DNA from 4 places in the Pseudaquabacterium rugosum genome. Region 1 is predicted to be linked to each of the others. Evidence: predicted binding sites of a transcription regulator. Region 1 holds the regulator's gene; each other region holds the start of a gene.
What was found. Region 1 encodes sigma-54, which starts transcription at its own class of promoters, with help from an activator protein. Its sites were predicted from a motif close to TGGCANGNAANCTGCTTT; they were not measured.

Region 1 (7,097 bases):
AGGTGCTGCGCCTGCAGCCCGGCGCGGCGCTGACCCTGTTCGATGGCCTGGGCGGGCAATGGCAGGCCGAGGTGCTGGCCATGGGCCGCCGCGAGGTGACGGTCCAGGTGCTCGCACACGCGCCGGTGGAATGCGAACTGCCGGTGGCCGTCACGCTGGCGCTCGGCATGCCGGCCAACGAGCGCATGGACACGGTGGTCGAGAAGGCGGCCGAGCTCGGTGCGGCCGGCCTGCAGCCGCTGGTGTGTGAGCGTTCGGTGCTGCGCGTGGCGGGCGATCGGGCGCAACGCAAGTCCGAGCACTGGCAGGCGGTGGCCGTCTCGGCCTGCGAGCAGAGCGGTCGCAACCGCGTGCCCGAGGTCGCCGCGGCGCAGCCGCTGCGGGACTGGCTGCGGGGCTGGGCGGCTGCCGTGCCTGGCGGGGTGGACGGCCCCGCCTCCCCCCAGGGCCTGCTGCTGAGCCTGGATCCGCAGGCCCCGCCGCTGTGGTCCTGGTTGGCGGGGCGCCCGCGGGCCGTCGGCGCGGACTGCGCGTGGCAGGACCGCCCGCGCATCGTGTTGCTCAGCGGCCCCGAGGGTGGTCTGTCGTCGACCGAACAGGCGGCCGCGGTCGAGGCCGGCTTCCAGCCGGTCAGCCTGGGGTCGCGCGTGCTGCGGGCCGACACCGCGCCGCTGGCGGCGCTGTCGACGATCGCCTGCTGGGCGGCGGCCCGGATCGACCCGTCGGCCTGAGCAGGGCCGGTCCGTCGCGGCGGGCGCCTTGTCGCGCGCACGCGCGCGATCGGCCGTTGGCGGCCGGACTGGAGCCGGCAGCCGGTGGATGCGGAGGCCTTGGCCGTGACGGGCTGCACACGGAAGCGCCCGGCCTTCGTCGGGCGGGTGGCCGGGCGGGGGCGCAGCCGGTCGTGGCGTCACCCGCCGGGCGCAGAATCGGCCGCCATACCCAACACACAGGAGGTCATCATGGGTCTGCTCGATTCAATGCTCGGACAAGCGGTCAACGGTGCGCTCGGCCAGGCGCTCGGTGGCCAGGCCGGCGGCGGCATGCCGCCGCTCATGCAACTGGTGATGAGCCTGATCGGCGGTCAGCAGGGCGGCGCCGGCGGCCTGGGCGCGCTGGTCTCGCAGCTGCAGCAAGGGGGCCTGGGCGAGGCCGTGCAGAGCTGGGTCTCGACCGGCGCCAATCTGCCGGTGTCCGGCGAGCAGATCGGTGCCGCGCTGGGCCAGGGCCGTCTGGGTGAGCTGGCGCAGCAGTTCGGTCTGCCGGCCGACGCCCTGGGCGGCCAGCTGGCGCAGCTGCTGCCGCAGGTCATCGACCAGATGACGCCCAACGGCCAGCTGCCGGCCGCCGGCGCCCAGCCGGACCTGGGCGGCCTGGTCGGCGGCCTGATGGGCATGCTGGGCCAGAAGGGCTGAGCGCTGCCCGCAGCGCCCGGTTGATCAGCCGGCGGCGGTCCCGGCCTCGGGCGTGTCACCTGCGCGTGGCTCGCGCGGGGTGCGGGCGCTGCCGCTGACGAGGTCGAAGCGGAACAGCCGGCACTCGATCGCGCCGTTCCACATCGGCACGCGGCGCGTCTCCTTCAGCCGCAGCGCCTGCGGCAGCTTCAGGTCCGGGCTCAGCACCCAGGCCGTCCAGCCGGTGTAGGCCCGCTTCCAGTGGGCGGCCAGTGCGGCATAGAACTCGCCGGCCGAGGCGCCGGCATCGAAGTCCTCGCGGCTGCCCTGGCCACGCGGGCCGCGCATGTCGTCATCGCGCACGCCGTGCGTGCCCTTGGCCTCGATGCGCTCGCCATACGGCGGGTTCAGCACCAGCAGGCCGCCGGCCGCCGGGGCCGGGCGCTGCAGCGCATCACCGGTCTTGAACTGGATCGCGTGGCCGACGCCCGCGCGCTGCGCGTTGCGCTGCGCGAAGTCGGTCATGCGGAAGGCGACGTCGCCGGCGTGGATGGCCACGGCCGGCGCGTGCACCCGGGCCTTGGCCTCGGTCTTGAGGCGGGCCCATTCGCCCAGCAGCGGGCGGAAGGCGCGCAACTGCTCGAAGGCGAAGCGGCGCTGCAGGCCCGGGGCGATGCCGCAGGCGATCTGCGCCGCCTCGATGGCGATGGTGCCGGCGCCGCAGCAGGGGTCGAGCAGGGCGCCGTCCTCGGCCCGGCCCTGCCAGCCGGCGGCCGCCAGCATGGCCGCGGCCAGCGTTTCCTTCAGCGGCGCCTCGCCCTTGAGGCCGCCGTCACGCTCGTCGCGCCAGCCGCGCTTGAACAGCGCCTCGCCGCTGAGGTCCACGTACAGCGTGGCCAGATCCTCGGCCAGGTGCAGCACCAGCGACAGGTCCGGGTGGCGGGTGTCGACGCTGGGGCGCTCGCCGGTGGCATCGCGCAGCACGTCGCACAGCGCGTCCTTCACCCGCAGCGTGGCGAAGTTCAGGCTCTGCAGCGGCGAGCGCTGGGCGCTGGTGTCGATGCGGAAGGTCTCGCGCGGCGTGATCCAGTCGACCCAGGGCACGCGCCGGGCCAGCGCGTAGAGGTCGTCCTCGTGGCCGTAGGGGCCGTGGGCCAGCGGCCACAGCACGCGCTGGGCGAGGCGGCATTCCAGGTTCAGCCGCATCGCGCCCACGCCGTCGGCGCGCACCCGCACGCCGCCCTTGAGCTCGATCACCGGCCGGCGCGAGGGATCGGCCGGCACCACCGAGCGGTCGACGCCCAGCAGGCGGGCGCACTCGTCGGCCAGCAGCGGCTCGACGCCGGCCGGGCAGGGCAGGAACAGCGAGACCGGCTCGCCGCTGGCCACCGGTGCCAGCGCGAGCTCCGGCCGGCGCAGCGGTGGGCCGCCCGGTCGGCCACCCGGTCGGCCGCCGGGGCCGGGGCCCGGTCGCCCGGGGCCGCCCGGACCCCGGCCTTGCGGGCCGCCGTGGGGGGCGTGGCCCGGGCCCGGGCCACGTCGGGCTCCGTGAGGGGCGGGGCCGTCATCACGGCGGTGGCGCGGCATGCCGCCGATCGGCGGCTTGGGAAATTTGGGGGTGGTCACGGCAGGAAGCCTCCAGCGCGGACGGCCTGCACAGGGCAGGCATCGCGGGGTACGGGAAGACGGAACGTCAGGCGGACGGGGCCGGCTGGGCCGGGCCCGTCCGGGGAATGCTCACAAGGCCTTGCGCAGATTGGCCGGCGCGATCTTCAGCGCCTCGCGGTACTTGGCCACGGTGCGGCGGGCGACGGTGATGCCCTGCTCGCCCAGCATGTCCGACAGCTGGCTGTCGGACAGCGGCTTGGCCTGGTCCTCGTTGGCCACCAGCTGCTTGATCAGCGCGCGCACCGCGGTGCTCGACGCGTTGCCGCCGGCCTCGGTGTTCAGGCTGGAGCCGAAGAAGTACTTCAGCTCGAAGGTGCCGTAGGGCGTGGTCATGTACTTGGCCGTGGTCACGCGCGAGATGGTGCTCTCGTGCAGGCCCAGCTCGTCGGCGATCTCGCGCAGCACCAGCGGCTTCATCGCGATCTCGCCGTGGGTGAAGAAGCCCTTCTGCCGCTCGACGATGGCCTGGCTGACGCGCAGGATGGTGTCGAAGCGCTGCAGGATGTTCTTCATGAACCAGCGCGCCTCCTGCAGGCGTGACGACAGCCCGCTGGCCGAGCCGTTGCGCTGGCCGCGGATGGCCTGCGCGTACAGGTCGTTGATGCGCAGCTTGGGCATGACGTCCGGATTGAGGGTCGCCTTCCAGCCGCGCCCCGACTTCAGCACGATGACGTCGGGCACGATGATGTTGGCCTCGGCGCGCGCGAACGGGCGGCCGGGCTTGGGCTCGCAGCTCAGGATCAGGGCCTGGGCCTCGCGCAGCAGCTGCTCGTCGGCGCCGGTGGCCTGCATCAGCTTCTTCGCGTCGCGGCGCGCCAGCAGCTCGAGGCCGGCCTCGGCGATGCGGATGGCGACCTTGCGTGCGGGACTGCGCGGCTTGTCCTTGAGCTGCAGCACCAGGCATTCGGACAGGCCCGAGGCGCCGACGCCGGTGGGCTCCATGCTCTGCAGCCATTTCAGCGCGCAACGCAGGCGGTCGGCCAGCTCCTCGCGTTCGTCGGCCTGATCGGGATCGTCCGGATCGATGCCGAGCGCGCTGCCCAGACGCTCGGCGATCTCGGCGAGCGGGTCGCCCAGATAACCGTCTTCGTCGAGAGACTCGATGAGCACCAGCACCGCGGCCTGGTCCTCCTCGGACAGCCGCATGCCCAGCAGCTGGCGCCGGAGGTGGTCCTGCAGCGTCGGTCCCTGGTCGGCCGACTCGATGGGCTCGAAGTCGTCGTCCCCGCTGCCGCTGCCGGTGTTGCCGGAGGGCAGCTCGCGGATGCCGTCGAAGTCGTCGCGCTCGGTGCCGTTTTCCCAGTCGTCGCGCTCGGTGGCGCCGAAGTCGGCGTTGTCGACCCCGGCCGGCTCGTCGCCGCCGGAGCCGTCACCGGCGGCGCCGTCCTCGCGCTCGGCCAGGCGTTCCTTCTCGCGCTGGCCGGCGGCGTCCTGGCTGGACGACAGGCGCTCCAGCCCGAACTCCATCGGCGCGTGGTCCTCCTCGACGTCGAGGAAGGGGTTCTGTTCGAGCATCTGCTCGATTTCCTGGTGCAGCTCGAGCGTCGACAGCTGCAGCAGCCGGATCGACTGCTGCAGCTGCGGCGTCAGCGCCAGGTGCTGGGACAGGCGGACCTGCAGGGACGGTTTCATGACTGCTTGCTTCCGTCCGTCACATCTTGAAGTGTTCGCCGAGGTAGACGCGCCGCACGTCGGGATTGCCGACGATCTCGGTCGGCGTGCCCTCGGCCAGCACACGGCCCTCGCTGATGATGTAGGCCCGGTCGCAGATGTCGAGCATCTCGCGCACGTTGTGGTCGGTGATCAGCACACCGATGCCCCGCGCCTTCAGGAAGCCGATGATGCGCTGGATCTCGATCACCGCGATCGGGTCGACCCCGGCGAAGGGCTCGTCGAGCAGGATGAAGCGGGGCTGCGAGGCCAGCGCGCGGGCGATCTCGACGCGCCGGCGTTCGCCGCCGGACAGGGACGGCGCGGGCGCGTCACGCAGCCGGGTGAGCGACAGGTCGTCCATCAGCTGTTCGAGCTGGCGGTCGATGGTCGCGCGGTCCAGGGCCTTGCCCTGGGCATCGTGCTGCAGTTCGAGCACGGCGCGGATGTTCTCCTCGACGCTGAGCTTGCGGAAGATCGAGGCTTCCTGCGGCAGGTAGCTCAGGCCCAGGCTGGCGCGGCGGTGGATCGGCTGGTGCTGCACCGGCTGGCCGTCGATGTGGATCTCGCCCGCATCGGCACGCACCAGGCCGACGACCATGTAGAACGTGGTGGTCTTGCCTGCGCCGTTGGGGCCGAGCAGGCCGATGACCTCGCCGGCGGCCACGCGCAGATGGACTTCCTTGACCACCTGCCGGGCACCGTAGCGCTTCTGCAGGCCGCGGACCTCGAGCCGGCTGCCGCCGTCGGCGGTGCGGGTCGCGGAGGCGGTCGTCATGGGCGGTCCGCGCCGGACGGGCCGGTCTTCAGCGGCAAGGGCACCTGGGGCGCGGCGGGCACGGTGGCCCGCGGCTGGATCACCGCGCGCACGCGGCCGCCGGGATTGCCGGCGCTGGCCGCACCGCCGCTGACGCTGATCTGCTCGGCCACGTTGTCCCAGACGATCTCGCCGCCGGTGATCTCGTCGGCCACCGTCGTGCCGCGCAGGCGCCGCACGACCGCCTGGCCGACGAAGCGCAGCGTACCGGCCTTGCCGTCGTAGTCGATGCGGGTGGCGCTGCCCTCGACGGTCTCGTCGCTGCCGTCGCGCTTCTGGCGGTACTGGGCGGGCTTGGCCGTGCTGCCGCTGGCGGTGGCCGAGGGATGGCCCTCACGGCTCTCGCGCAGCTCGATCTGTTCGGCGCGCAGCACCAGCGTGCCTTGGGTGATGACGACGTTGCCGCTGCACTGGCTGACCTGTCGGGCCAGGTTGACGGTGCAGGGCTTGTCGGATTCCAGCGTGAGCGGCTGGGTGCGGTCCGCCGAGGCGGCCATGGCCGGCAGGCTCAGCAGGCCGGAACCGGACAACAGGACGACGAGGACGGAGCGCAGGGACGACATGAGCGGCACAGAAATTGCATGCCATTCTAGTCCGATCTCGCTGCCTTGGGGCGGGCCGTGGCGCGAATTCCGTCTCGCCGCGCAGTATGCGTGGCCGGGGCGAGGCTGACCAGCGCCCGGCGGCCGGAGGATCAGGCGCGGACCTGGGCGATCAGCTGATTGGTCACGCTCAGGGCGCGATCCGGGCCGCCGCTGATCGACGGCGAGGTCATCCAACGGCCGTGCACGCCGATCGTCGGCACGCCGTCGATGCCGTAGCCCTGGGCCAGCTGGCGCGCCTTGGCCAGCTTGCCGGCGATGCCGAAGCTCTTCATCGCGTCCAGGATGCGGGTGGCGTCGGCGCCGCTGGCCGCGGCCCAGGCACGGATCTCGTCATCCTTGTCCAGGCGCTTCTTGTCGACGTGGATCCACTTGAAGACGCTGGTGTGCAGCTTGTCGATCTGGCCCAGGGCCTCGATCGCGAAATAGAGCTTCTGGTAGTTCTCGTGCCAGGCCTGGAAGGCCACCGGGATGCGGGTGAACGCGACCTTGTCGGCCGGCAGCTGGCGGACCCAGGACTCGAGCGCCGGCTCGAACGCGTTGCAGTGCGGGCACCAGTAGCCGAAGAACTCGACCACCTGCACCTTGCCCGCGGGCATGGCCAGCGGCTCGGCCACGCGGCGGAAATCGCGGCCTTCCTGCGGGGATCCTTGCGCGTGGGCGAGCAGGGCGGGGGTGCCCAGCGCTAGGCCGGTGGCCAGTTGACGGGAGACGAAGTCGCGACGGTTCATGCCTGAGGGTCCTCGGAGGGATCGATGCGTTGCGCGGTTGGAGCGGGGGCGCGGCCCGGGGTTCCCCGGTGGCGCGCACGGCGGCGGCGAAGCGCGGGGGCCACGGCCGGTGGCGGGATGTGGATCAGCGCAGCTGGGCCTCGACGCGCACGAGGGCGGTGTCGATGCCCGCCTCCTGCAGCGGCGCCTGGGCCGCCACGGCCTCGTCGCGGCTGTCGAAGGGGCCGACGCGCAC
Region 2 (7,097 bases), on a different contig from region 1:
TGCGGATCGAGGCCGACGGTGGGCTCGTCCATCAGCACCAGGGCCGGCTGGTGCAGCAGCGCGCGGGCCAGCTCGACCTTGCGGCGGTTGCCGCCGGACAGCTCGCGCACCGTGCGGCCGCGTTCGGCCTGCAGGCCGACGGCGCTCAGGCCGGTGGTGATGCGGGTGGCGGCCAGCGCCGCCGGCAGGCCGTGCAGGTCGCAGTGGAAGCGCAGGTTGCGCTCGATGCTCAGGTCCAGGTCCAGCGACATCTGCTGGAACACCACGCCGATGCGCCGCAGGGCGGCCACCGGCTGGCGGCGCAGGGACAGCGCGTCGACCTGGACGTCACCGGCATCGGCCGCGAACAGCCCCGTCAGCACCTGGAACAGCGTGGACTTGCCGGCGCCGTTGGGCCCGAGCAGGGCGGTCATCTCGCCGGCCTGCAGCTGCAGGCTCAGGCCGTCGAGCGCGGTGCGGCTGCCGTAGCGCTTGGTCAGGCCCTCGATGCGCAGACGCGCGGTGCCTTCCCCGGCAGGTGAGGGGGCCGTGCGGCCCTGGGCGTGGGCCTCTGCGTGGGCATCGGTGACGGGATCCGTCGGGGGCGCGAGGTTCATGGGTGTGGGTTTGTACCGGCTCGTGCACTGGCGGGCCACCTGCGGAATGCCCGGGCGCGACCGGGAAGATTTCCCGGATCCCGGGCCGCCTTCACAGCGCGATCTCCATGCCGTCGTAGGCCAGCGCGATGCCTCCGCGCACCCAGTGCGCCATGGTGTCGCTGTCGGGCGTGGCCACGCCGCTGCCCGGGCCGTCGAAGACCACCTTGTGGCGCGCCGGCAACGCGCTGAGCAGGCCCAGCCAGTCGCGCGTGGCGCGGCGGCTGCGGCCGGGCTCCTCGCCCGGGCCGTCGAGCAGCAGGCAGTCGGCCTCGCGCATCCAGGCCAGCTCGACCTCGCCGAGCTGGGCCAGACCGGGCGCGGTGAACAGGCGCTGGCCGGTGTTCAGGTCGCGCACGGCCAGTGCGATCGCGTCGCCGACCCGCGGGTGCTCGGTGTGGGCCAGGTGGGGCGGCACCGGCGTCTCGACGGCCAGCGCGGTGAACTCCAGCTCCGGCAGGCCCTCGACGCGGAAACTGGCGGCCAGGCGGTCGCCGGCCACCGGCACCACGTGCCAGTGCACGCCGCAGTAGTGCTGCAGCACCGGCAGCACCGGCAGCGCCGAGGTCAGCTCCTCGAACACCGAGGGCGTGGCGTAGAGGTCGATCGGCGCGCCGTCGCGCAGGCTCAGCAGGCCGCCGACATGGTCGACCTGGGCATCGGTCAGCACCACGGCGCGCATGCGGGCGTCGGGTAGGCCGCTCAGACGCTCCAGGCGCGGGTCGCTGTCGAGCTGGTGGGCGACGGCCGGCGAGACGTTGACCAGCACCCACTGGCCCTGGTCGTTGCCGATGGCCAGGGCGCCGCGCTCGCGCGTGCTGGGCACCGGTGGCTGGCGGCCGGTGCCGCCGGCGCGGCCATCCTGCTCGTGCCGCGGCCCCTGCCGGCTGCGGCGCGGCGCCCCTCCGCGCAGGATCACCACCCGCATCGCGCGCCTCCGCTGGACCGCGGCGGCGGTCGTCTGGCCATCGGACGGCGGATCACTGACGGGCGTGGCGCGCGGGCCGGACGCTGGCGCAGTGGCAGACTGGGAAGCATGATGTGCAAGCCTTGAGGATCGAGCGGATGTCGCGGGCTTGCGCCGCGCCGTGGGCATCGGACGGGACCGCGCCGCGACGCCGGCGGCCCGGGGTGGCGCGGACGTCGGTGTCCACCCTCCTGGCTGTCTCGTCGTCGCTGCGGCCTCTGGCGGGTCGCTGGCGTCGGCCCTCCCGGCCTCTCCGGCCTCAGGCTGCAAGAGACGTGCCTTGGGTCGCGGCCGGTGGTCGGCAGGGCCCGCGGCGGGGTGTCGGACGTCCGGCGACCGTGCGGCGATCGGGATGTCTGCCCGAGGGCTCCGGACTGTCCCGGGGGGTGTGTGCCGGTGTGTGGCGTATTTGTGGCATGGTGGAACAGTGTTTTCCCGGATCTGAGCGGTGGCTGGCGCGGCTGCTCCGTGGGGCAGCGGTGGCGGCGATCGGCATGCTCCTCGCCCTGCCGTCGCGCGCGGAGCCGGCCTGTCCCGGGCCCGCGGTGCCGCTGCGGCCGCTGGCCCCGGGGCTGTGGGCGGTCGATGTGCGCGGGTCCGCGCTGTCGTCCGCGCTGTCCGGGACACCGGGCGGCCCGGGCGTGCCCGTTGCCCCCGCTGCGGTGGACGAGGGGCCCGGCGGCGCGGCGGGCGAGGGCGTGCGGCTGCTGGTCGCGCGCGACGGGCCTGGGCTGTGGGCGCTGGGCAGCGGGCCCTGGCCGGCCTGGGGCCGGGCGCTGGCCTGCCAGTTGCCGCGGCGCCTGGGCCTGCCCCTGCGGGGCGTGATCAGCCCGCTGGCGCGGCCCGAGCAGGTGCTGGGGGCGGTCGGGCTGCCGGCCGGTGTCGTCCACATCGCGCACGAGGACGTGGCCGCGGCGATGGCCCGCCAGTGCCCGCGCTGCATCGCCCGCTGGCGCGAGCAACTGGCCGCCATCGGCGCGCCGGCCGCCGAATGGCTGCCGCCGACGCTGCAGGCGGCGGTGCCGACGCTGCGGCTGACCGGTGGGTCCGGGCGCATCGGGCCCTGGCGCTGGTGGCGGCTGCCCGTCGGCCCGGCCCGGACGCTGACGCTGTGGCGCTGGGTGCACGGCCCCTGGTGGCACGCGCCCGGCCTGCTGGCGGCCGAGGGCCAGCCGCCCGACGGCAGCGACAGCCCGCTCGATGGGCTGCGCGAGGCCTCCGCCCGCGCGCTGGCCCTGTCGGCCACCGATGGCGATGCCGCGCGCTGGACGGGCGGCGTGCCGGCCCGGCCGCGCCCGCGTGCGGCCCTGCAGGCCCAGCGCGACTACTGGGACGGTCTGGCGCAGGCGCTCGACCAGGCGCTGGCCGAGGGCCGGCCGGAGGCGGCGCCACCGCCGTCCTGGCCCGGTCTGCCGGCCGACTGGGCGGCCCGGCCCCGCCACGCGCTGAACTGGCAGCGCGCCTGGCGCGAGCGGGAAGGCCTCTGGCTGGATCCGCTGGAGGCGGCCGACGCGCCGCCGGCGCGCTGAGGACGTGGCGGGCGGTGGCAGGCGCCCGGCCTGCTCAGCCGGCCGTGCTCAACCCGCCGGCCGCTGGTTCCAGCGCAGCTTGCGGTAGATCGTGTTGCGGCTGATGCCCAGGCGCTTGGAGGCCTCGGAGATGTTGCCGCCGCAGGCGTCGAGCGCCTGGCGGATGGCCTCGATCTCCAGCTCCTCGAGTGAGCGGTTGGGCGGCGGTGGCGGCACCGGGCGCGGTGGCTCGGCGGGCAGGCGCGCCGGGGGCTGGCCCGACAGGTGCTGGGCCATGTCGCCGAAGGCATTGCCGACCGGTGCGCCCGCCGCTGGCCAGCCGGTCGGCGGCAGCCCCTGGGCGCCGCCCGGGCCCGCCGGCAGCACCGGCGGCCAGGCGCCGGCGCGCTCGGCCGGGCGGTCGCCCGCGCGGTCGTACAGCGGCGCGCCCATCGCGGACGCCTCCGCCAACGGCTCCTGGGCCCGCCGCGCGGCGGCCTGCCGCGCCTCGTCGAGGAAGTCGTCCGACAGGTGCTCGCGGGTGATCACCAGCTCATGGGCCGCCATCACCGCCGCCGTGCGCAGCACGTTGAACAGCTGGCGCACATTGCCCGGCCAGTGGTAGCGCTGGAACAGCTGCATCACGTCGGGCGAGACCTGCAGCATGCGGCCGTCGCTGCGCGTCTCGCCGAGCTGGCGCTCGAGGATGCGCTGCACCAGCGCGGCCAGATCGCTGCGCTCGCGCAGCGGCGGCAGGCGCACGGCCAGGCCGTTCAGGCGGTAGAACAGGTCCTCGCGGAAGGCCTTCTCGTCGATCATCTGCCGCAGGTTGCGGTGCGTGGCGCAGATGATCGAGACGTCGACCGCCACGCTCTTGCTGCTGCCCAGCGGCGTCACCTGGCGCTCCTGCAGCACGCGCAGCAGGTGGGCCTGCAGGCCGATCGGCATGTCGCCGATCTCGTCGAGGAAGAGGGTGCCGCCGTTGGCCTGCACGATCTTGCCGACCTGGCCCTTGCGGCGGGCGCCGGTGAAGGCGCCGTCCTCGTAGCCGAAGAGCTCGGCCTCGATCAGCGACTCCGGAATGGAGGCGCAGTTGACCGCGACGAAGGGCTGCTTGGCGCGGGCCGAGTCGACATGGATCGCACGCGCCAGCAGCTCCTTGCCGGTGCCGGTCTCGCCCAGCACCAGGATCGGGATGTCGCGGTCGAGCACGCGGCGGATCTTGTCGACCACGCTGGCCACCTGGGTGTCCCCTGTGCGCAGCTGGGCCAGACCGCCATGGGCGGCTCCCGGTGCGCCGCCGGCGGGGGCCGGGCGTGGGGAGAGACCGCCGGACTCCGCGGCGGTGCCCGGCTCGGTGCGCTGCGTGTTGCCCGAGACGGCCTCGGCCAGGCTGGTCCACACCGGCCAGTTGAAGCGCGCGTGCAGGTGGAAGCTGCGCCCCGCGCCCGAGGCCTGCAGCTGCACCGGCATCGGCGTGGCCAGCGGGCTGCGGAAGCGGTCGACCAGCGCGCCCACGGTGGTGCCGAACAGCGTGGTCAGCGTGTGCATGCGCAGGGCGGCGCCGCTCAGGCCGAGCTGCTCCAGCGCGCCACGGTTGGCGCCCACCAGCTTGCCATCGGCGCTGACGGCCAGGATGCCCTCCATCAGCGTGCCGATGAACTCGACCCGGCTGTGGAAGTGCAGCCGCATCACGTTGCGGTAGTCGTCCGTCAGCCAGTGGTTCTCGATCATGCGCGCCGACATCTTCACCAGCGCCATCGTGTGCTGGTGGTAGCTGCGCTGGTCGCCGGAGACGTCGAGCACGCCGAGGATGTTGCCGCGCGGATCGAGGATGGGCGCCGCCGAGCAGGTCAGGAAATGGTTGGCGTGCAGGTAGTGCTCGTCGGCATGGACGAGGGTCGGGATCTCCTCGACCAGCGCGGTGCCGATGGCGTTCGTGCCCTTGGTCGACTCGCTCCAGTTGACGCCCGGCTGCAGCGCGACCTTGCTGGCGCGGCTGAGGAAGTCGTCGTCGCCGATCGAGTGGATGATGGTGCCGGTGGCGTCCGTCAGCAGCACCATGCTCTGCGTGTTGACGATCTGCTCGTAGAGCATCTCCATCACCGGCGCGGCATGGTCATGCAGGCGGGCGTTGCGTTCGCGGACGACACCCAGTTCGTTGCGCGCCAGCGGTGCGAGGTCCGGTCGCTCGATGCGTGAGACACCGAGCGCGGCGCAGCGTTCGTGCGATTGGTCGATGGCCTCGGAATGCTCGTTGCTGAGGTTCAGGCCGGCCGCGATCGGACGGGCCACCTCTTCGCCCGCCCGACGGATGCCGATGGCACCGAAGCCGGGATGGAATGGACTTCTCATGTTGTCTGCCTCCTGGCGCTCAGTGCCGGTCCGCGGTCCGTCCGTCGGACAAGGGCGCTCCGGCCTGGCTGCCGGCGCCTGCTGTCGCAAGACGCGGGCCTGTACCAATTGTCCCACGCTGACACAGGCGTCCCGTCGCGGAAGCGGATCCTAGGGGCCAGCCCTGAGCCGCGTCCATCGGGTCGGCCCCCAGCGTGTGTCAGGACGCGCGCTGCCGACCCCCCGCGTGCGGTCCTTCACTCCTCGGACACGCCCCGATCTGACGCAGCGCAAGGCCGGTGTGACACCATCCGTGGCACGCCTGTTGCAGTCGGGCCCGGCAGTTTCTCGTCAACCCAGAAGCATGGAGACCGACCGATGTCCAAGCCCGCCCCCGCCCCCACCCGTTCCTTCCTGTCCTTCGTCCAGCGCGCCGTGCTGGGCACCGTGCTGGCCTCCGCGGCCGGCCTGGCCGCCGCACACGGCGACGTGACGCCGCAGGCCGTCGACACCTCCGAGCTGCAGCAGCTCGGCGAGGCGTGGCGCGAGACCAATCCCTACCGCGGTGACGAGAAGGCGATCAAGATCGGTTCGTCGGCCTACAACCAGAACTGCGCGCGCTGCCACGGCCTGGAGGCCGTCTCGGGCGGCATCGCCCCGGACCTGCGCCGCCTGGACAACGACTGCTCCAACGTCAAGCAACCGGTCCGCCGCGCGGCCTGTGTCAAGGACGTGGACGACTACTATCTGACCAGCGTGCGCCGCGGCAAGGTGCGCAACGGCGCGGTCTACATGCCGCCGTTCGAGGGCGTGCTCAGCCAGGAAGCCTTCTGGTCCATCAAGGCCTACCTGGAAACCCGCCGCGAGAAGCCGCTGAACTGATCCACCCGGAGGGCGCACGGTCCGCAGGAACGGGCCGGCGCCACCACGGGGGAGGCTGACACGGAGACACGAGATGAATGAACGTCCGACCCGTCCAGGGTCGTCGCAGCGGCCGGCCGACACGTTCGACCGGCGGACCTGCCTGACCGGCCTGGCCGGTGCTCTGGCCGCCGCCCTCGGCGCGGCCCCGTCCGCGGCCCGGGCCCAGGATGAGAAGACGGCGCTGCAGAAGGTGCGCGACCGCGGTCGTCTGATCGTCGGCGTCTACCACGAGATGCCGCCGTTCCATGTGGCCGGCCGCGGCATCGACGTCGGTCTGGCCGAGGCGCTGGCCAAGGGCCTGGGCGTGCAGCTGAGCCTGCTGCCGTTCAACGCCGGCGAGAACATGGCCGACGATCTGCGCAACATGGTCTGGCGCGGCCACTACCTGGGCTACGGTCCGGCCGACGTGCTGCTGCACGTGCCGGTCGACCGGCCGTTGATGGTCGACAACCCGCAGGTCCAGATCTTCGGCCCGTACTACCGCGAGCGGGTGATGATCGCCCGCGACCTGCAGCGCGCGCCGAAGATGGATGCGCTCGATGACCTGGCCGGCCAGCGCATCGCCGTGCCCGGCCAGAGCCTGGCCGGCTGGCTGCTGATCGGCACCGAGGGTGGCCGCTACCGCGAGCAGCTGCAGACCCAGTTCAAGGACGGCGCCGAAGCCGCCCAGGCCCTGCTGCGCGGCGAGGTGGCGGTGGCCGCCGGCCATGCCAGCGAGCTGGAGACGGT
Region 3 (7,097 bases), on a different contig from region 1:
GAACTCGGGGCGGCAGAACATCGCGTGCGGCTGGCCCTTGACCTCGTTGAGGGTGTAGCCGGTGGCCTTGAGGAAGTGCTCGTTGGCATGCAGCAGGCGCCCGTCGAGGTCGAATTCGACCACCGCCTGCGTGCGCCCGACGGCCTCGACGATGCCGTCGGCCTCGATCGTGCGGCGCTTGGCCTCGGTGACGTCGATCGCGTACTTCACCACCCGCAGCGGCCGGCCGTCGATGCCCAGCACCGGCATGTAGGCCGCGTGCAGCCAGACCATGCCGCCGGCCTTGTTCAGGCGGGGGAACTCGCCGGTGCGGTAACGGCCGTTGCGCAGGTCGACCCAGAACTGCTGGTACTCGGCGCTGGCGGCGTAGGCCGGCTCGCACAGCATGCTGTGGTGATGCGCGACCACCTCGTCGCGCGCATAGCCGAGTGCCGCGAGGTAGTTGTCATTGACCTTGGCGATGGTCCCGTCGAGCTCGAACTCGATCACGGCCTGCGTGCGGTCGATGGCCGCGATGCGCGAGTCGGCCTCGACGGCCTGCCGCTTGATCTCGGTGACGTCGCTGGCGACCTTCAGGATGGAGACCAGCCGGCCGGTGGCGTCATGCACGGGCGCATAGGTGGCCTGGACGTAGACGGCCCGCCCGTCATGGTGCTTGCGCGCGTACTGCCCGGTCAGGCAGCGGCCCTGCAGCAGCGCGTCCCAGAAGTGCTCGTAGTCTTCGCTGCGGGCGTACTCCGGATCGCACAGATCGCCGTGGTGGCGGCCGGTCAGCTCGGCCAGCTCGTAGCCGAACAGCTGCAGATAGGCGGGATTGGCCCGCAGGAAGCGGCGGTCGACGTGGATCTCCGCGATCGCCAGGCCCCGGTCCAGTGCCTCGTAGAGGCTGGCGGAATGGTCGATGGGGGGCCGGGCAGCCTCGCTCACGGCCCGAGCTTCGTCCTGATGATGAGCGGACACGCCTTCTCCCTGGTCGATAGAGATCCGGACCTGGGAAAGACGAACCACGGATGCACAGCCCAGGACGCACGCGCCACCCGGCGTGTGCGCCGGGCCCGTCCGCGTGGGTTCGTCCTGCTTATCGGCGGCCGTGCGGCGGGCTTGAGCCCAGGGTCGACCCGGATGGGATCGGCGCGCCGGGCCGTGGCGGGCGGTCTGCTCAGCCGTCGACGGCGACGGCAGCAGCGGCGACGGCAGGCTCGGCCGCCGTGGCCTGCACCTGCAGGCGCGCCGGATCGACGTAGGCCAGACGCCAGCGCTCGAAGTCACCGTCCTGGGGCGCGGCATCGATGCGGGCCTGCGCGGCCCGCGAGGCCTCGGCCTGCATGGCGTGCTCGCGGGCCTGCGCCGCCGTCCAGGGCAGGGCCAGCAGGCGGGCGCGGATCTGCTCGGCACGCTGGGTGATGAACGTGTTGTAGCAACAGCCGGACGGCTGCTGCAGGGCCTGCAGCACCCGGGCCGAAGGCAGACCGGCCGGGTCGTCGAGCGCGGCACGGGCAGCCGCCAGCGCACGGCCATGGTCATCACCGCCGCGCGTCTCGTCGAGCCGCGCGGCGATCGGCACCATCTCGTCGAGCAGCTGGGCCGCCCAGTCGACCAGCGGCAGCGTGTCGTCACCGCGCTCGAGCAGCAGGCCCGGCTCGCGGCCGCGCGCGGCGGTGCGGTGCTGGTTGCGGCCCAGCGCGCGGATCTCCTCGGGCGTGTCCGGCGGGCTGTCGGCCAGCAGGCAGTGCAGCAGGAAGATGTCGAGGAAGTGCATCGTCGACTCGGCGATGCCGACGTCGACGAAGGGATCGAGGTCCATGCAGCGCACCTCGATGTACTCGACCCCGCGCTCGCGCAGCGCGTGCAGCGGGCGCTCGCCCTGGCGGATCACCCGCTTGGGCCGGATCAGGCCGTAGAACTCGTTCTCGATCTGCAGCAGGCTGGTGGCCAGCTGGTTGTAGTCGCCACCGGGGTTGCGCACACCCACCGTCTCGTAGGCCGGCCACGGGCGCACGAGGGCATCGTGCAGGGAGTCGGCATAGCGCTCCAGGCAGTTGTAGCTGACGGCCAGCGAGGCCTGCGCCTCGCTCTGGTAACCCAGCCGGCCCATGCGCAAGGACGTGGCCCAGGGCCCGTGCAGGGTCGGGCTGCCGTCGCGCAGCGGCACCAGCTCATGCGGACGGTCCGCGACGAAATCGCTGCAGACCGCGGGCGAGGCACCGAACAGCCACAGCAACAGGAAGGCATGGCGCCGGAAGTTGCGGATCAGCGCGAAGTGCTGCGCGTTGTCCAGCCCCGGCAGCGACCAGTTGTAGTGGATGCCGGAGATGGTCTGCATGCGCCGGCCGTAACGGTGGCCCAGACCCATGCGGTAGATGCTCTTGGCGCGGCCGATGTGGCTGTTGCCGTAGCGCGCCAGCGGGATCGTCTCGTCGGTCGGCAGCCCGCAGGGCATGCTGCCGACCCACAGGCGCTCGGCCTCATCACCGCGGCCGAGCGCGTGGTAGACGGCCTGATGCAGCTCCGTCAGCTCGGCCAGGGCATCGGCGGCATCGCCGTGCACACCGGTGATCAGTTCGAGCTGGCTCTCGCTGTAGTCGGTCGTGATGTGCGGGTGGGTCAGGGCCGAGCCGAGCGCGGCCGGATGCGGGGTCAGGGCCAGTCCACCGCCGGGCAGACTGCGCAGGCTTTCCTTCTCGAGGCCGCAGCGCATGCCGCGCAGCTGCGCCGGCGTCAGGGACTGGGCGCGGGCGTGCAGTGCGGTCACGGGGCTCTCCTCGGATACGTCTTCAGGTTCTTCGGCGTCATCGTCCCCCGCACGGTAGCAGAACACCCATGACCGTGACGTGGACAGGCCGACCCCGGAAATTGGAGCGCGGCTTATCTCAAAAAGTCATCAAGAACCACCCTCCGGATGCGCGGTGTCGACGCCGGATGTGACCGGTTTCACGATAACGGACACCGATCCGAAGCTGGCCGTCGGCCGTCTTTACACCCGCCCCGGGTCTGCCCTGATGTCTGGCCGCAAACCCCTGAAAACAAACACTTTTCGATCGCTGGCACGGTGAATGCTTTGCTGTATCGGGTTGTCAGAAACTCTCTCGCAACCGTATCCGCCCCGTTCAGTGCCTGTCCCAGGCCCAGCGACGGGTCCGGTTGCAGGTATCAGTCGTAGGAAAGGTTTCATCATGTTCAATATCAAGAAGGTCGCCGCCGCTGTCACCGTCGCCCTGTGCGCCGTCCCCAGCTTCGCCGCCATCGTCAGCAACGGCTCGTTCGAGTCGGCCACCGGCGTCGCCAGCCGTGTCACGACCAACGTGACCGACTGGAGCAGCGTGGCCGAGTTCGCGTTCGTCGCCAACAGCACCACCCTGGGTCTGGGCAACAACACCAGCTGGGGCAACTTCGGTGCCATCGACCTGCTGGCGGCCACCACCAGCCCGGACGGCGGCAACTTCATCGCGATCGACGCCGACTTCCTGAACAACGGCGCGCTGTCCACGACCCTGTCCGGCCTGACCGTCGGCGAGTCGTACACGCTGAGCTTCTACCAGGCCGTCGCCAAGCAGTCGGTCGCCGGCAACAGCGGCGCCGTCTGGTCGGACTGGCAAGTCAGCGTCGGTGGCAACGTCATCGGCACCAGCACCCAGCAGACCGCGTCGACCAGCAACGGCTTCTTCTCGGGCTGGCTGCTGCAGACGATGACGTTCCAGGCCACCGCCGCTTCGGAAACCCTGAGCTTCCTGGCCCAGGGCGGCCCGACCGGCCTGCCCCCGTTCGTCCTGCTGGACGGCGTGAGCGTGACCGCCACCGCCGTGCCCGAGCCCACCATGCTGGCCCTGGTCGGCCTGGGCCTGGCTGGCATCGGTCTGTCGCGTCGCAAGCGCGCCTGATGGCCGCGGTCGCCTCGCCCGCCTGTCGCAGGCGGACGTCGTGACCGATGCACCGACATCGCCCGGCCTGGCCGGACGGTGCCGGTGCTGATCCTGGACAGGGGTGCCTCCGGCACCCCTGTTCCATTTCCGGGATCCCCTGCGCGCCGGCCCTTGCGTCACGTCAGCGCGTGACGGTTTGCGCCCGCGTGTGGAGGGTGATCCCCGATGCCGGCCATGACCGGCGGCTACAGTCCGGAACATGTCCTCGTTCAACATCGTGCTGCAGGATCTGTTGCGGCTGTGCACCTGGCTGCTGCTGCTGGCCCTGGTCTTCGTGCCACTGGAGCGCCTGTTCAGCCAGCAGCGCGGGCCGCTGTGGCGCCGCCAGAGCCTGACCGATCTGGGCTGGTACTTCGTCAACGGCCTGCTGGTGCAGCGCTGGGTGCTGGCGCTGCCGCTGATCGGCCTGACGCTGCTGGTCCATCGCATCGTGCCCGCGGCCTGGCACGAATGGGTCGCGCAATGGCCACTGGCGGTGCGCCTGGGCGCCGCGCTGGTCGTCGGCGACATCGGCGCCTACTGGGGTCACCGCATCATCCACGAGCGACCGCTGCTGTGGCGCTTCCATGCCGTCCACCACAGCGCCGAGCGGATCGACTGGCTGGTCAACACCCGGGCCCATCCGCTGGACATGGCCTTGATGCGCTTTTCCGGCATGGTGCCGATCTACGTCATCGGCCTCGTGCCCCAGGGCAGCGGCGCGACCGAACCGGTGGTGCTGATCTACATGATCACCGGCACCGTCTGGAGCTACTTCGTCCACGCCAACGTGCGCTGGCGCTTCGGCTTCCTGGAGCAGCTGGTGGCCACGCCCTTCTTCCACCACTGGCACCACACCAACGACCGCCCCGAGCTGCACGACCGCAACTACGCGGCGATCTTCCCGTGGATCGACCGGATGTTCGGCACGCTCTACCTGCCGCGGGACTGGCCGCAGCGCTATGGCTGCGACACCCCGGTGGCGCCGACGCTGCTGGGCCAGCTGACCCAGCCTTTCGGCCAGACGCCGGCGGCGGCAACCGGCACCGGGCCCTCAAGTCCGGCCGCGGACGGCCGATAGCCTCCGAAGCGCGAGTCTCGGACCTGTCGACGGATCCCCCGTGAACCGGGACGCGCGCGGCCGCTGCGCGTCATGCCCGCTCCAGACCGTCCCGTCCCCGATCGACACCCCCCGGCCCCGGCCAGCCCGGACGGCCGGCCACGTCTGCTGCTGGTCGACGACGAGGCGGTCTTCCGCCAGCTGACCCAGGCGATGCTCGAATCCGCCGACTGGAGCGTGCGGACCTGCAGCAGCGCCGAGGAAGCGCTGCAGTCCCTGCAGACCGAGAACCCGGCCCCGGCCGAGGTCGTGCTGATGGACATCGGCCTCGGCGGCATGGACGGCATCGAGGCCTGCCGCCGCATCCGCCAGCACCATCCGGCCTGGCCGCCGGTGCTGCTGCTGACGGCCGACACCGCGCCCGAACTGCTGCAGCGCGCCTACGCCGCGGGCGCCGTCGACTTCATCACCAAGCCCGTCGACTGGGATCTGCTGGACCTGCGGCTGCGGCGCGCCCGCGCCAGTGCCGGCGAGCAGCGCGAGCTCGCCAGCAGCCGGGCGCGCCTGCAACGCGCGCAGAAGCTGGCCCGGCTGGTGAGCTGGCAGCTCGATGCCGACGGGCGCCTGCATGGGGCCGAGGCCCTGTCCGCCCTGCACCGCTGGCCCGGCCGCCCCCGCGGCCGCCATGCCCCCCTGACCGAAGCCGGCATCCACACCCTGCTGCCGCTGCTGCGGCACGCCGACCGCCAGCGCCTGCTCGAAGCCCGCCAGCGCGCGCTGCACGAGGGCCGGCCCTATGCGCTGCAGTACGAGCTGCAGCTGCCCGACGGGGCCTGCCGCACGCTGGTCGAACGCGGCATCTCGGTGCGCGACCGCCACGATCCCGGCCGCCGGGTCGAAGGCGTCACCCAGGACATCACCGAGCGGGTCAGCACCGAGCGCCGGCTGCGCCAGCTCACCCGCTACGACGACCTCACCATGCTGCCCAACCGCAGCCATTTCACCGAGCTGTGCGCGGCGGAGCTCGAGCGCGCACGCGCCAACGGCCGCGGTTGTGCCCTGCTGCACCTGGACATCGACCGCTTCCGGTCCGTCAACGACGCGCTGGGCCGCACCGGGGGCGACCAGGTTCTGGCCACGCTGGCGCAGCGCCTGCGCACCGCGATCCGCCAGACCGGCGGCGACGCGCGCGACCCGGACGATGCCGGCCTGCACGACCGCATCGCCCGCCTGGGGCCGAACGCCTTCGGCGTGCTGCTGGGCGGTCTGACCGAGCCGACGCTGGCCGCCGCCGCCGCCGAACGCCTGATCCGGGAGGTGCAGCGGCCGCTGGAGATCGACGGCCGGCGGCTGCAGCTCGATGCCGGTGCCGGCATCGCCCTGTCACCGCGCGACGGCATGCGACCGACCGAGCTGCTGGCCCATGCCGAGCAGGCGCTGTACGCCGCCAAGCGGGCCGGCCGGGGTCGGCTGCAGGTCTACGATCCCGGCCTGCATGCCGAGGCCCAGGCCCGGCTGCAGCGCGAGCACGAGCTGCGCCAGGCGATCCAGGGCGGCCAGCTGCGGCTGCACCTGCAGCCCAAGGTCGACAGCGTCAGCCGCCGGATCATCGGGGTCGAGGCCCTGGTGCGCTGGCAGCATCCGCAACGCGGCCTGGTGATGCCGGGCGAGTTCATCGGACTGGCCGAGGAGACCGGCCTGATCGCGCCGCTGACCGACTGGGTGCTGGAGGCCGCCTGCCGCACGCTGCACGACTGGCGACGCGACGGCCGGCCCGGACTGCCGATCTCGGTCAACGTCGCCGGCCCGCAGCTGCTCGACGATGCGCTGTACCGCCGGATGGACGAGCTGGTGCGGCGCCACGACGTCCCGCCGCAGCTGCTGGTCGTCGAGGTCACCGAATCGATGCTGATGGCCGACACCGATGCGGCGATCGCCAGCCTGGACCGGCTGCGCCAGCGGGGCTTCCGCCTGTCGCTGGACGATTTCGGCACCGGCTGGTCCTCGCTGGCCCAGGTCAAGCGCCTGCCGCTGGACGAGCTCAAGATCGACCGCGCCTTCATCCGCGATCTGGCCTGCGGCCCGCGCGACAGCGCGCTGGTGGCCGCCATCATCACCCTGGCCCGGCTGCTGGACCT
Region 4 (7,097 bases), on a different contig from region 1:
TCGTCACCTGCGTTCAGCGTGTAGGTGCCGGTGATGCCCGTGCTCTGGTTCGCGTCCGAGTCGGAAGCGTCCGCGCCCACGTTGGCCGTGGTCAGCGTGTAGCCCGTCGGGGTGACGAACTTCACCGAGTAGGTGCCCGGAGCCAGGCCGTCGAACAGGTAGTTGCCGTTGGCGTCGGTGGCGGTCGTCGCGACCACCGTGCCGGCGCTGTTCAGCAGCTGCACGGTGACGTTGGCCACGTTGGCCTCGCCCGCGTCCTGCTGGCCGTCGGCGTCGGCGTCCAGCCACACGCGGTCGCCCAGCTTGGCGGTCTTCTCGTCGACGAAGACCACGCCCGAGGTCGTCTGGCCCGGCGTGACCGTCACGGCCACGCTGTTCGGGTTGCCGCCGTCGCTGTCGACCACGTCCAGCACGCCGGCCGGATTCACTTCCGTCACGGTGTAGCTGCCGGCCGGCACGTTCGGGAAGGTGTAGCTGCCGTCGGCGCCGGTGGTGGTCGTGGCCACCACGTTGCCGGCCGGATCGCGCAGCTGCACGGTCACGCCCGGGGCCGGGGTGTCGCCCACGTTGTCGTTGTCGCTGTCCAGCAGCACGGTGCCGGTCACCGTGCCCGAGGTCGGCGCGGCGACCAGGCCGGCATCGGCGCTCAGGTTCACGTCACCGGCGTTCAGCGTGTAGGTGCCGGTGATGCCGGTGCTCGGGTTCGCGTCCGAGTCGGACGCGTCCGCGCCCACGTTGGCCGTGGTCAGCGTGTAGCCCGTCGGGGTGACGAACTTCACCGAGTAGCTGCCCGGGGCCAGGTTGTCGAACAGGTAGTTGCCGCTGGCGTCGGTCGTGGTCGTCGCGATCACGGTGCCCGCCGCGTCCAGCAGCTCCACGGTGACGTCGGCCACGCCGGCCTCGCCCGCGTCCTGCTGGCCGTCGGCGTCGGCGTCCAGCCACACCTTGTCGCCCAGGGTCGCGACCTTCTCGTCGACGAAGAAGTTGCCGCCGCTGGTCTGGCCGGCGGAGACGGTGACGGGGATGCTGTTGAGGTCGCCGCCGTCCTTGTCGGCCACGTCCAGCACGCCGACCGGATTGGTCTCGGTGACGGTGTAGTTGCCCGGAACGACGTTGGTGAAGGTGTAGCTGCCGTCGGCGCCGGTGACGGTGGTCTGCACCACGGCGCCCGACGGATCACGCAGCACGACGGTCACGCCCGGCGCCGCGGTGTCGCCGACGTTGTCGTTGTTGGTGTCCAGCAGCACGGTGCCGGTGACGGTGCCGGTCGTCGGCGTCGGCGACAGCAGGCCGGCGTCGAGGTCGAACTTGTCCTGGCCCGAGGTCAGCGCGAAGGCGGCGGTCTGGCCGCTGGCATCCGCATCGCTGTCGCTCACGTCCGCACCGACATCCTGCTGGGTGAAGGTGTAGCCGGCCGGCGGCACGAACTTCACGCTGTAGGTGCCCGGCGCCAGATCGGTGAACAGGTAGTTGCCGTTGACGTCGGTCAGGCGCTCGTCGACGACGTTGCCGCTGGCGTCCAGCAGCTGTACCGTGACGCCCCAGATGCCGGTCTCGCCCGCATCCTGCTGGCCGTTGCCGTTGGTGTCGACGAAGACCTGGTCACCCAGGTTGGCCAGGCGGTAGAGGCCGGCGTCGACATCGGTCTTGCTCTGGCCGGCGACGACGCTGAAGCTGTTGCTGCGGCCGGTGGTCGGGCTGACGTCGCTGTCGAGCGTGTCGTCACCGCCTTGATCGCGGGCGGTCAGCACATAGCCGGCCGGCGCGGTGACCTGGACCGAGTAGGTGCCGGCGGCCACGTCGAAGCCGTAGTTGCCGCTGGCATCGGTGGTGGTCGTGGCCACGACGATGCCCGAGCTGTTGCGCAGGCTGACGGTCACGCCGCCCAGGCCCGCTTCGCCGGCATCCTGGACGCCGTCGCCGTCGAGGTCCTCGAACACGCGGTCGCCGATGTGGGCGGTCGGGGCCGTGGCGGTGACCAGGCCGGCGTCGATGTCGGTGACGTTGTCGCCCGAGCGCAGCACGATGGCCGCGGTGTTGCCGGTGGTGGCCGAGGCATCGCTGTCGGTGCCGTCGTTGCCGGCATCGGCGGTGGTGAAGTCGTAGCCGGCGGGCTTGACGAACTGGACCGAGTAGGTGCTCGGCACCAGACCGGTGAAGTGGTAGTTGCCGCTGGCGTCGGTCGTGGTGGTGGCCACCACGGCGCCGTTGGCGTCCAGCAGGTTGACCGTCACGTTGGCCAGACCGGCCTCGCCGGCATCCTGGGTGCCGTCGCGGTCGGCATCCAGCCAGACGCGGTCGCCCAGCTGGGCGTACTTGTAGAAGCCGCCGTCGACCGTGCTGTTGGTGGCCCCGGGGGCCAGCACCAGCACGCCGGACAGCAGGCCGTCGCTGTCGGTGGCGTCGTCGCCGCCGGCGTCGGTCGGCGACAGGGCGTCGTAGCCGGACGGCAGCGTGAAGCGGACCTGGTAGGCCACGCCCGGCGCCAGGCCGTTGAACAGGTAGTTGCCGGCGGCGTCGGTGACGGCGGTCTGCAGCACTTCGGCGGCCGAGATCACGCCGTCGCCGTTGACGTCACGCACCAGCTCGACGGTGGCGCCGGCGATGCCGGCCTCGCCCGCGTCCTGCACGCCGTCGGCGTCGGTGTCTTCCCAGACGCGGTCGCCGATGGCGGCGGCCTTGGTCGTGATCAGCAGGGTCTGCTGCTGCACGCCGTTGACGTTGGTGGGGTCGAGGACGACGCCGATCGTGTCACCGGCCTGGGCGACATAGCCGTCCTGGGCCAGCGCGTTGCTGACCAGGCCGTCGATGACGGTCTGGTCGGTGGTGCCCAGGTAGGCCGCGCCCACGTGCCAGTCCTGGCCCATCAGCGTCCAGATCGCGGCCTGCATGTTGCCGTAGCCGACCGACGCGCTGTTGGCGCTGTAGTAGCCCAGCAGCCAGTTGATCGAGTCCAGGTTGTCGGCGAAGCCGCCCGGGTTGCCCAGGTTGGGCAGCTCGCTGGCCAGCACGCTGCGGTCGTAGGGCGAGTAGGTGTCGGCCACGTAGGTGCCCGGCACATTGATGGAGATGCGCGTGTCGAGACACCAGGCGTCGTACAGCGTGCCCGATGCCGGGTAGGTCGGGTTCAGCGTCGACTCCGAGGACACGACGACATCGAACAGGGACGGCAGGCCGTTGGTGCCTAGGTAGGAAACGCTGATCGTGATGGACTGCGTGGACATCATCAAGGACTCCGGGGGACTCGGGGCCGATCTGCACGGCAGACCGGGTGACGGGGCGGACGGGCTGTGGGCACCACGAGGGCACCCGGGGCATCAAGACGAACCACCCGGGTTCGTCGCGCTCTCCGGCGTGGGCTGGGCGCACGCACAGGACGTCGTATCGAACGGGCGACCCGCACGGCAGGGCCGGGCCGGTCTCGAATCGGGGCAGACCCAGGGTCTGCGGGGATCAGGGTGGGAAACGGTCGACCTGCCGGGGCGCGGTCATGGACCAACGACTGCCGCGCCAGGGGCTGTCAGAGCTTGAAGGCGCAGGCGACCGGTTCCGCGAACCCGCCGGATTACTTGCGGCGGCTGAACAGCACGACGCCGGCGATGCCCAGGGCAACCAGCGAAACGGTGCCCGGCTCGGGCAGCGCCGGCAGCGCGTGGGCGGCGCCCATGGTGGCGACGGTCAGCGAGGCGGCGGCGCCGAGGAACTTGGCGATGGACTTCATGGAGGGACTCCTGTGGAACGAAGAGAGAGAAATTCAGCCGCTTCGGGAGCCGCGTGAAGCAATTCACAAAGCTGCATGAACACTCATTTTTAGCAATGCATGTGCCACACCCGGTTTTCCTCGTCGCCACAACGACTTGATCCCCGTAACGAGGGGTACACACAAACCCCTGTCAAATTCACCGACAAACCCTCTCCGTTTCCTGCGATTTCAGAATTGCACAAATTGCAACACTTCTCACCGAATTGACAGAATAAACAGCGCCAGTGACTTAAGTTGCAAATATTGAATCGCTGCAGCGGCATATTCAACAAGGGGTGCGACACGCCGATCAGGCCCCGGCCCGACCCCGGCCCGGCGGCGCCCCGGCAGGGCCGCGGGACGCCCTCGCCGGCCCCGCCACTTACAATCCGCCCCCATGCCTGCCGCTGTGCTCCGCCGGCTGCCGACCGCCCACGCCTCGACGCGGCGGCAGACCACCCGCGACCGAATTTGCGTCGCGCGCGGCTGAGCGGCCGCCCGCGTCCCGGACCTCCACCCCGCGCTCCGGCGCACACGGCGGCACCGGTGACCGGCCGGCCGTCCGCCGGGCCCCGCGCCCGGCCCGCTTCCGCCCCTCCAGCCGGCCGTCGGCGCATGCGCCCCGGCCACCCTCCGACTCCCCTCGAAGTCCGGCGCGTGCGGTCCGTGCGCGTCCCAGCCCGCCATGACCGACGCGACCCGCCCCGAAGGCAGCGCCCCTGACTACCGCGCCACGCTGAACCTGCCCGACACCCCGTTCCCGATGCGCGGCGACCTGCCCAAGCGCGAGCCGGGCTGGGTGAAAGCCTGGAACGAGGACGGCGTCTACAAGCAGCTGCGCGACGCGCGCTGCGGCGCCCCGAAGTTCATCCTGCACGACGGCCCGCCCTACGCCAACGGCGCGATCCACATGGGCCACGCCGTCAACAAGGTGCTCAAGGACATGATCGTCAAGTCGCGCCAGCTGAGCGGCTTCGACGCCCAGTACGTGCCGGGTTGGGACTGCCACGGCCTGCCGATCGAGAACGCGATCGAGAAGAAGCACGGCCGCTCGCTCAGCCGCGACGACATGCAGGCGAAGAGCCGCGCGTATGCCACCGAGCAGATCGCCCAGCAGCGCGAGGACTTCAAGCGCCTGGGCGTGCTCGGCGACTGGGAGCACCCCTACCGCACGATGGACCACGCCAACGAGGCCGGCGAGATCCGCGCCTTCAAGCGCGTGATCGAGCGCGGCTTCGTCTACCGCGGCCTGAAGCCGGTCTACTGGTGCTTCGACTGCGGCTCCAGCCTGGCCGAGTTCGAGATCGAGTACGCGGACAAGAAGAGCGACACGCTGGACGTGGCCTTCGAGGCCGACGATCTGGGCGCGCTGGCCGCCGCCTTCGGCCTGGCCGCCCTGCCCGATTCGGTGACCAGCGGCGCCAAGAAGGCCTTCACCGTCATCTGGACCACCACCGCCTGGACCATCCCCGCCAACCAGGCGCTCAACGCCCATCCTGAGCTGACGTACGCGCTGGTCGACACGCCGCGCGGCGTGTTGATGCTGGCCGAGGACCTGGTGGCGAAGTGCCTGGAGCGCTACCAGCTCGAAGGCAGCGTCATCGCCACGGCCAAGGGCGAGGCGCTCAAGGGCCTGGTCTTCCGCCACCCGCTGTTCGACACGGTCAGCGCGGAAGACGGCGGCCCGTACGGCTACCGCCGCAAGAGCCCGCTCTACCTGGCCGACTACGTGACCGCGGCCGACGGCACCGGCATCGTGCATTCGGCGCCGGCCTACGGCGTGGACGACTTCAACAGCTGCGTCGCCCACGGCCTGAAGACCGACGACATCCTGAACCCGGTGCAGGGCCATGGCGTCTACGTCGACGCGCTGCCCTTCTTCGGCGGCCAGCACATCTGGAAGGCCGTGCCGCGCATCCTGGAAGTGCTCGCACAGAGCGACCGCCTGCTGGCCACCCAGGCCATCACCCACAGCTACCCGCACTGCTGGCGCCACAAGACGCCGGTGATCTACCGCGCCGCCGCGCAGTGGTTCATCCGCATGGACGAGGGCGAGGGCGTGTTCACGAAGGACAAGGCGCCGAAGACGCTGCGCCAGCTGGCGCTCGACGCCATCGAGCACACCCGGTTCTACCCCGAGAACGGCAAGGCCCGCCTGCGCGACATGATCGCCGGGCGGCCCGACTGGTGCATCTCGCGCCAGCGCAGCTGGGGCGTGCCGGTGCCCTTCTTCCTGCACAAGGTGACGGGCGAACTGCACCCCGACACCATGGCCATCCTGGACCGCGCCGCCGACATCGTCGAGGCCGGCGGCATCGAGGCCTGGAGCCGCGTCACCGCCGAGGACATCCTGGGTGCGGAGGACGCCGCGCTGTACGCCAAGAGCAGCGACATCCTGGAGGTCTGGTTCGACTCCGGCAGCACCTTCTGGCACGTGCTGCGCGGCACCCATGCCGACAGCCACGGCTCGCTCGGCCACCACGACGAGGGCCCTGAGGCCGACCTGTATCTCGAGGGGCACGACCAGCACCGCGGCTGGTTCCACAGCTCGCTGCTGCTGGCCTGCGCCCTGTTCGACCGCGCGCCCTACCGCGGCCTGCTGACCCACGGCTTCACCGTCGACAGCCAGGGCCGCAAGATGAGCAAGAGCCTGGGCAACGGCATCGACCCGCAGCAGGTCAGCCAGAAGCTGGGCGCCGAGATCATCCGCCTGTGGGTGGCCGCGTCCGACTACTCGGGCGACATCGCCGGCGACGACAAGATCCTGGCCCGCGTGGTCGACGGCTACCGCCGCATCCGCAACACGCTGCGCTTCCTGCTGGCCAACGTCAGCGACTTCGACGTCACCACCGACAGCGTGGGCGCCGACGAGCTGCTGGAGGTCGACCGCTGGGCGCTGGCCCGCGCCGCCGAGTTCCAGGCCGAGATCCTGGCCCACTACGAGCGCTACGAGTTCCACCCGGTGGTGGCCAAGCTGCAGGTGTTCTGCTCGGAGGACCTGGGCGCGTTCTACCTCGACGTGCTCAAGGACCGCCTCTACACCACGGCCCCCGGCAGCGTGGCCCGCCGCAGCGCCCAGACCGCGCTGTGGCACCTGACGCAGTCCATGCTGCGCTGGATGGCCCCGTTCCTGAGCTTCACCGCCGAGGAGGCCTGGGCCCTCTTCGCGCCCGAGCACGGCAGCATCTTCCTGCAGACGTACTGGCCGCTGGCCACGCCGGACGCCGGCCTGCTGGCCAAGTGGGCGCAGGTGCGCGCGGTGCGCGAGGCGGTCAACAAGGCGATCGAGGCGGTGCGCACCGAAGGCGGCGTGGGCTCGTCCCTGCAGGCCGAGGTGACGGTGACGGCAGCGCCG

Region 2: pedF (cytochrome c-550 PedF) is a predicted target of sigma-54. The motif match lies at 5,759-5,776, and genes of this name have one in related genera.
Region 3: AACH11_RS16350 (PEP-CTERM sorting domain-containing protein) is a predicted target of sigma-54. The motif match lies at 3,043-3,060, and genes of this name have one in related genera.
Region 4: AACH11_RS22460 (PEP-CTERM sorting domain-containing protein) is a predicted target of sigma-54. The motif match lies at 3,811-3,828, and genes of this name have one in related genera.

Annotation. Positions count from the first base shown of each region.
Region 1 is NZ_JBBUTF010000008.1:118,871-125,967, forward strand. Features, by position in the region: gene AACH11_RS10590 (16S rRNA (uracil(1498)-N(3))-methyltransferase) at 1-731, shown strand, start outside; gene AACH11_RS10595 (YidB family protein) at 963-1,415, shown strand; gene AACH11_RS10600 (THUMP domain-containing class I SAM-dependent RNA methyltransferase) at 1,440-2,783, opposite strand; gene AACH11_RS10605 (RNA polymerase factor sigma-54) at 3,132-4,694, opposite strand; gene lptB (LPS export ABC transporter ATP-binding protein) at 4,714-5,490, opposite strand; gene lptA (lipopolysaccharide transport periplasmic protein LptA) at 5,487-6,092, opposite strand; gene AACH11_RS10620 (thiol:disulfide interchange protein DsbA/DsbL) at 6,224-6,862, opposite strand; gene AACH11_RS10625 (SPOR domain-containing protein) at 6,987-7,097, opposite strand, start outside.
Region 2 is NZ_JBBUTF010000004.1:129,784-136,880, forward strand. Features, by position in the region: gene AACH11_RS04905 (ABC transporter ATP-binding protein) at 1-596, opposite strand, end outside; gene AACH11_RS04910 (MBL fold metallo-hydrolase) at 688-1,563, opposite strand; gene AACH11_RS04915 (hypothetical protein) at 2,097-3,131, shown strand; gene AACH11_RS04920 (sigma-54-dependent Fis family transcriptional regulator) at 3,180-5,465, opposite strand; gene pedF (cytochrome c-550 PedF) at 5,823-6,326, shown strand; gene AACH11_RS04930 (substrate-binding periplasmic protein) at 6,400-7,097, shown strand, end outside.
Region 3 is NZ_JBBUTF010000015.1:30,807-37,903, reverse strand. Features, by position in the region: gene AACH11_RS16360 (PAS domain S-box protein) at 1-927, opposite strand, end outside; gene gshA (glutamate--cysteine ligase) at 1,160-2,752, opposite strand; gene AACH11_RS16350 (PEP-CTERM sorting domain-containing protein) at 3,174-3,878, shown strand; gene AACH11_RS16345 (sterol desaturase family protein) at 4,120-4,980, shown strand; gene AACH11_RS16340 (putative bifunctional diguanylate cyclase/phosphodiesterase) at 5,053-7,097, shown strand, end outside.
Region 4 is NZ_JBBUTF010000029.1:30,648-37,744, reverse strand. Features, by position in the region: gene AACH11_RS22465 (SdrD B-like domain-containing protein) at 1-3,224, opposite strand, end outside; gene AACH11_RS22460 (PEP-CTERM sorting domain-containing protein) at 3,566-3,721, opposite strand; gene ileS (isoleucine--tRNA ligase) at 4,428-7,097, shown strand, end outside.